2 regions of the Glutamicibacter sp. TV12E genome follow, and region 2 is predicted to be linked to the other one. Evidence: riboswitches for the same ligand, from Rfam matches in the RefSeq annotation. Region 2 holds a riboswitch; the other holds the start of a gene.
The links. Region 2 has a riboswitch for S-adenosylmethionine ahead of ACT7DV_RS01195 (bifunctional o-acetylhomoserine/o-acetylserine sulfhydrylase). Riboswitches for the same ligand answer to the same signal wherever they lie in the genome.
Positions count from the first base shown of each region.

Region 1: it holds a riboswitch for S-adenosylmethionine, as region 2 does, so the genes downstream of both, ACT7DV_RS06630 (substrate-binding domain-containing protein) here and ACT7DV_RS01195 (bifunctional o-acetylhomoserine/o-acetylserine sulfhydrylase) in region 2, are expected to answer to the same signal.

Region 1 covers NZ_JBQVVF010000001.1:1,416,366-1,419,760, reverse strand. Annotated here, with positions in the region: gene ACT7DV_RS06635 (sugar ABC transporter ATP-binding protein) at 1-439, opposite strand, end outside; gene ACT7DV_RS06630 (substrate-binding domain-containing protein) at 423-1,463, opposite strand; SAM riboswitch class I at 1,532-1,622, opposite strand; gene ACT7DV_RS06625 (sugar diacid recognition domain-containing protein) at 1,975-3,036, opposite strand; gene ACT7DV_RS06620 (hypothetical protein) at 3,153-3,347, shown strand; gene ACT7DV_RS06615 (hypothetical protein) at 3,344-3,395, opposite strand, start outside.
Region 2 covers NZ_JBQVVF010000001.1:255,455-258,849, reverse strand. Annotated here, with positions in the region: gene ACT7DV_RS01210 (CPBP family intramembrane glutamic endopeptidase) at 1-539, shown strand, start outside; gene ACT7DV_RS01205 (GNAT family acetyltransferase) at 558-977, shown strand; gene ACT7DV_RS01200 (VOC family protein) at 1,035-1,679, opposite strand; SAM riboswitch class IV at 1,852-1,972, shown strand; gene ACT7DV_RS01195 (bifunctional o-acetylhomoserine/o-acetylserine sulfhydrylase) at 2,063-3,395, shown strand, end outside.

The DNA of each region.
Region 1 (3,395 bases), 1.2 Mb from region 2:
TCAGCTCGTCGACAAAGGCAGCGGTGTCCAGCTCCTGGCCGGTGGTCCGCAGGATATCGGCCCGGGCCGCCTCTTGCACGGTGCGCTCCTGGCGCCATAATCCGCGGTTCCTGGATGTGCCAAGATACAGCTGTTCGGCGACGGTCAGGCGTCCGGCCAGGTGGCGGTCCTGGTGGATCACCTCAATGCCCAGCGCTTCGGCATCGGCCGGGCGCCGTATCTGCACCTCTTGGCCAGCAAGCTCGATCCGCCCCGAATCCAGGGTGTACAACCCGGTGAGGATTTTGATCAAGGTTGATTTTCCGGCACCGTTTTCACCTACCAGGCCGAGCACTTCCCCGGCCCGCAGCTGCAGGTGGACATCGTCCAGCACGGTGACGGCGCCAAAGGATTTGCCGATCCCGACCATGCTCAGCAGTAGGCTAGATTCCGTTGTCATTGCGCACCTGATTCACGTTGTCCTTATCCACAAAAATCGGCTCGGCGTAGCTGGTGCTCGGAACCTGGTCGGCTTGCCCGTTGAGGAGCAGCGCAATATTCGTGGCAGAGGTGGCAGCAATCTGCTTGGTGGGCTGGGCGACGGTGAACTGGTAGGAGCTCTGCGGATTCGCGATCAAATCCAGTGCCCCGGGTTCCGCATCGACTCCGTAGAGCTTGATGTCATTATCGGTGGGATCGATGGCCTGCGCGGCGCCGATCAGCGGCATATCCCAGCAGGACCAGATCGCATCCACTTCGCCTTCGGGCAGCCTGCGCAGCTGATCCTGGATCTGGTTCTTGGCATCTTCGATGGTGCCTTCGTACTTGTCCTGCAGTTCCGGGGTGATCTTCTCGATGTTCGGGTAGTCTTCGAGCACCAGGTTCAGGCTGTTGTAGCGGATCCGGCAGGGTGTCACGCCCGGGAAGCCGTTGAAGACCAGGATCTTGCCCTTGCCGTGCAGGTCCTCGGCCATGGTGCGAGCCAGGGTGGTGCCGACGTTCCAGTTATCGCTGGTGACGTTGTTCTTCGAGTATTCGCTCTGGAAGTCGATGGTGAACAGCGGAATTCCTGCAGCATCCACCTTGGCCAGGGCCGGGGTGAGCGTCTGGGCGTCGCCCAGGATCACCACGATGGCATCGGGCGACTGGGTTATCAGATTTTCCACGTCCGAAACGTGCTTCTCGTCCTTGGCTTCGGCCTGGGTGGCAATGACCTCTCCGCCGAGCTCCTTGATGCGTTCTTGGATTTGCTGATACACCACGCGCGAGTAGTCGTGCAGGATGTCCTTTGCCGCGATGCCCACTTTTTTGCCCTCGAGCGAAGGAACATCGTCGAGCTTCTGCTGGGTTTGCGGGTTGCTGCTTGGCGCCACGGCCGGCGCTGCTTCGGGGCGTGGTTCCTTCAGCGAGCAACCGGAGAGCAGCGTTGCTGCCGCTAGTGCGGCAGCAACAAATTTCAGGGTGTTCGGGCGAGTGCGAGTCATGCCGTCCCTCTCTTGGACATATCGAACCGAGGGATCCCGGGCAGAAGTTCACGCTTCTTGCCCCGGGAGTTCCATCGAACCTGGCGTTAGCACTATCTGCAGGAGGCAGACTTGCTGCGGCGTCGTGGAGCCAGGTCTCTCAGCCGCTCTGGATGGGGTGTTATCCGAGTCAAGCATTGATCCCTGGAGCTTGCCGTCAACGCGTCACTGGAGGGAACACTGCGTCAGATCTCGTCACAAATCCCGGGCTGGCAAGGTTTCGAAGCGGCGGGCAGGCGCTAAATCAGCGTCATATTTCCGCATATTACGTCGAATAAGGATATTCACCTGGCGAACGGAAGCCAGTTCATGGCCTGCCCGGGCGCCAACGGCAGCGTGGCATCGCCCATCCCGGAATCACGACGCGTCAATGGGAATGCCGAGGATCCGCAGGATATGCAATGATCGGAACATTGCGCTCCGAGACAACGGCTTGTTTTGACGTAAATCGGCGATCCTTGAGGAACTTCAGCTAGAAAATCTGCATCTCATCACGTGCAATGCGCGCGTAAATGGCATGCTGCAGCCGCAGCGATTCATTGGCTTGGCGAATATCAGCGCCGGTGACCTGGCCAATCCGCTCCAGTCTCTGCACCAGCGTATTGCGGTGGATGTGCAATGCTTCGGAGGCCTGCGACATGGCGGATGCCGCGGCGACCACCAGCAGGGTTTTTGCTTGTTCTTGATTCAGCGCCCGGGCCGGTGCCGCAAGATAGGCCAGGCTCCGAGCCGGAGTCCGCGCAACGGCCACCGCGATGTCCTGATTCCAGATTTCCCGGTGTGCTCGTTGCGGAAGCAGCGCGGGACGCGCCACCAGGGTGCGCATCATTTCGGCCTGCGCCAAAAGCGCACCGGCATCGAATGCATCCGCTCCGCCAAGATAACGATCGCTGGATTCCGGATCCTGGCCTGGTGCATCATCGGCGCTCGTCCGCAGCCGCCAGTGCGCGCCGAACAGGTTGACCCATGAAGTGCGCGCGCCTTCGACAGCAGGCAATCCCAATAAGGGGTCTTGGCCATCGCGCGGCAGCCACAGTTCAAGTTGCACTGGCCCGCGCAGTCCGTGCGCCCCCAGGTCCCGGTCGATAACTTCCGCGGCAACCCGCCCGGCTAGCAAGGCCGAAATAAGGTCCCTCGCCTCGGCCGCCCGGCGAGCGCTGCGCGAGTGCTCCCGCTCCTGGGCGAACAGCAGCTGGACGGTGAGCGCAATCAGATTCGCCAGGGGCTCGACCTCGTGGGGCGCGCCGGTCACGCCGACAACTGCGCACAACCGCTCGTTCAGCGCCAAAGGAAGGTTCACTCCCGGCTGGGTTCCCGCCGTTTCATCGGCCTGGGTGACCCTGATGATCTCGTTGCGCCGGATGGCTTCGACGCTTCCTTCGTGCAGCGTGCCCACGCGCGAAGCATCGCTGGAGGCGATGATGATTCCATGGGCGTTCATGATGTTCACATGGCGATTAATTGTCGGTGCAATGGTATCGACGACCTTTTGCGCCAATGCGCCGGACAGTCGAGGTTGCTCCTTTTCGCTCATGGAATCATCCTAGCTTCCCCGCCCTGCTTCGGGCAGGGAAGGCCCGGGGCTCCTTCACCTTGCCGCCCGGTGATGCTAGGCTCACCCCAGTCAAGCATCGCGTTGAAAGGTCCATCATGAGTTCGGCGATCAGCTACTTCACCGGAGGTTTCCTCGTCAGCCTGCTGGTAGTGCTCAACATGACATGGAATCAGCGCTTGCCCGGGCTGCTGGGCCCTGGACTGATTGCGCTGAGCCTGGCCGGGTTGGCCGCTTGCCGGTTTTATGCCGCCCGGAACCAGCCCCGCCAGCGAGATCCACGGAAAGCCTAGGAAGCGTCGCGCTCCTGCAGCACTGCCGTGGCGGTGCTCGTGCTGTCA
Region 2 (3,395 bases):
TTCCGGTGGTGCTGGCCCTGTATCTGATGAAGCGCAGCCTAGGCGCCGGCGCGAGGGAGATCGGCTTTGACCTGCGCGCGCCGGGCAAGGATGCCCTGTTCGGCGCCGGGCTGTTTTTGGCCATGGGGCTTGGCACCCTGGGCGTCTACGCCGCAGGCCGGGCGCTGGGCATCACCACAGCGATTTCCGCGGCCAACCTGGGGGACTACTGGTGGAGCCTGCCGGTGCTGCTGCTCTCCGCGGTGCGCCATGCGGTGCTAGAAGAAGTGCTGATGCTCGGCTTCCTGTTCAGCTATGCCAGGAAATTGCAGCTGGGGTTGTGGACCACCATCATTGCCTCGGCGGTGATCCGCGGCAGCTACCACCTGTACCAGGGCGCGGGGCCGATGATCGGTAATATGCTCATGGGAGTGGTCTTCGGCTGGGCCTACCACAAGTATGGGCGGGTGATGCCGCTGGTGATCGCGCACTTCCTGCTCGACGCCATCGGCTTTGTCGGATATGCCCTGATCGGGCCGGCGATCGGGATCGGAAGCTAGCGCGGCTAGACTGCAGGAATGAAGATTTCTCAGCTGGCTGCGCAGCAGATTCCCCAAGCCGTTGCGCTCTGGGAGGCCACCGGGCTGACCCGGCCGTGGAACGACCCCTGCGCCGACGCCCGGCGCGCCCTGGAAACCCCGGCTTCAACAGTGCTGGCCATGATCGAGGATGAAGAAGTCATCGCCACCGTGATGGTTGGCCATGATGGGCACCGCGGCTGGCTCTATTATCTGGCCGTGGACCCGCGGCGGCAGGGCACCGGACTGGGCGCCAAGATGGTCCAGGCCGCGAGCGAGTGGCTCGCCCAGCGCGGCGTGCCCAAGGTGCAGCTGATGGTGCGCAATGAAAATACCGCGGTGCGCGGCTTTTATGAGCGGCTGGGATTTGAAGACCAGCACGTCGTGGTCCTGGGCCGGCGACTGGATGCAGGCGCATAAAAAGAGGCAGACGGGGACGCCATTGTCCCCGCCTGCCAGCAGCTTGCTGCGAACCGGCTACAACACTACCGGTCCGTTCTGCGTTTCAAAGGTCACCGACAAGATGCCCGGGGTGCCATTGGGCGCCTGGTAGTCCATGGTCACCGCGCCGAGGTGCACGTTCTGGGGCTGGCCCAGCCATTCCAGGACCCGATCGCGCGACCCGGCGATCGAGATCCCGCTGATCTCCCCGGTCGGCTCCAGGGCCTTGGAAGGATGCAGGTCCTTGGCTTCCTCGTCCCACGAGATCAGGTAGGGGCACTGCGGGTCGGCGATCAGGCCCTTGATGCCGATCTGCTGCCAGGTCAGCTCGCGGCCATCGGGGAATTTGCGGTTGCCCGGAACCGACTTGCGACCCAGGCGGTCTTCGGCGCTGGATAGATCGTCCACCGAAACGCACCAGCCCATCCAGCCGCCGCCGAGTTCCGAACGGGCCCGCACCGCCTGGCCGAAGGGGGCCTTGTCGCTGGCCGGGTGATTCAGCACCTCGACCACTTCGAGGTACTGGCCATGCTTGAGCGGGAAGATGACATTGCGTGTCCCGAACCTGGGATGCACGCCTCCCTTGACGAATTCCAGGCCGAGCGACTCGGAGATTCTTTGCGCGGTTGGCAGCAGCCCATCCGGGCCACAGGCATAACTAACGTGATCTAGCCTCATCATGTGCCCATCATGACAACATGTGACCGCAGTCTCTACTTAGGAGACCCTAAGGTTTTTGGCGGAATCGAATTCCATGCGGCAAAAGCGCCATGGATGTGAAATATGACCGATTGCGACCATTTTGAGGTGCCCGCATTGCAAAAATATTCGGTTTTCGGGCACACTGGAAACAGGTCATGAGTCCCAGTAACAAGCCCCGGCTTACTGGGCGGCAACCCTCCAACCGCGGTGGGGTGCCCCGGGTGAAGACCTGGCCCCCAGATGCACAAGGCAGCTGGGGACAAGCGCGGGTAACCCTGGAAGGCTTCTTGGCGAGGTCTTTCCTCTCGGTGTCTTCTCAGTGGTCTACCCCCAAAGTCGCATGAACTATTTTGGAGGAAACCATGAGCAGCAATTGGTCATTTGAAACCCGTCAGATCCACTCCGGGCAGACCCCGGATCCCGCCACCGGCGCGCGGGCCTTGCCGATCTTCCAGACCACTTCCTTTGTCTTCCCGACCGCGCAGAGCGCTGCCGCGCGCTTCGCGCTGCAGGAACTGGAACCGATCTACACCCGCATCGGCAACCCGACCACCGACGCGGTGGAAACCCGGATCGCCGATCTGGAGGGCGGCGTGGGTGCCCTGCTGCTCTCCTCGGGCCAGGCCGCCACCACCTTCGCGATCCTGAACCTGGCCGAAGCCGGCGACCACCTGGTGGCCAGCCCCAGCCTCTATGGCGGAACCCAGAACCTGCTCAAGCACACGCTCAAGCGCCTGGGCATCGAGGTCACCTTCGTGGCCGACCCGGATAACCTGCAGGACTGGCGCGACGCGGTCCGCCCGAACACCAAGGCCTTCTTCGGCGAAACCATTTCCAACCCGCGCCAGGACGTGCTGGACATCGAGGAAGTCGCCAAGATCGCCCACGAAAATGGCGTGCCGCTGCTGGTGGACAACACCCTGGCCACCCCGTACCTGATCCGCCCGATCGAATTCGGCGCCGACATCGTCATCCACTCGGCCACCAAGTTCCTGGGCGGGCACGGCAATGCGATCGCCGGGGTGATCGTGGACTCGGGCAACTTCGACTTCGCCCAGGACCCGCAGCGCTTCCCGGGCTTCAACACCCCGGACGAGTCCTACAACGGCCTGGTGTTCGCCCGCGATCTGGGCGTGAACGGCATTCTCGGCGCCAATCTGGCCTACATCCTCAAGGCGCGCGTGCAGCTGCTGCGCGACCTGGGCGCCTCGGTCTCCCCATTCAATGCCTTCCTGATCGCCCAGGGGCTGGAAACCCTGTCCCTGCGCATCCAGCGCCATGGCGAAAATGCGCGCGAGGCCGCCAGCTGGCTCGAAGCCCGCGCCGAGGTGCAGAAGGTCGCCTATGCCGGCCTGGCCTCCTCGCCATGGTTCGAGCGCGCCAAGAAGTACAGCGATCACGGCGCCGGCTCGATCATCGCCTTCGAACTGGCAGGCGGCGCGGCGGCCGGCCAGGCGTTTGTGGACGCGCTTGAGCTGCACTCCCACGTGGCCAACATCGGCGATGTCCGCTCGCTGGCCATCCACCCGGCCTCCACCACCCATGCGCAGCTTTCCGAAGCCGACCAGATCGCTGCCGGAGTGAGCCCGGGACTGGTCCGCATCAGCGTGGGCCTGGAAAATATCAAGGACATCCTGGCCGACTTGGAACTGGGCTTCAACGCTGTTGCCGCCTTGGGCGACTTGGCCGGGTCGA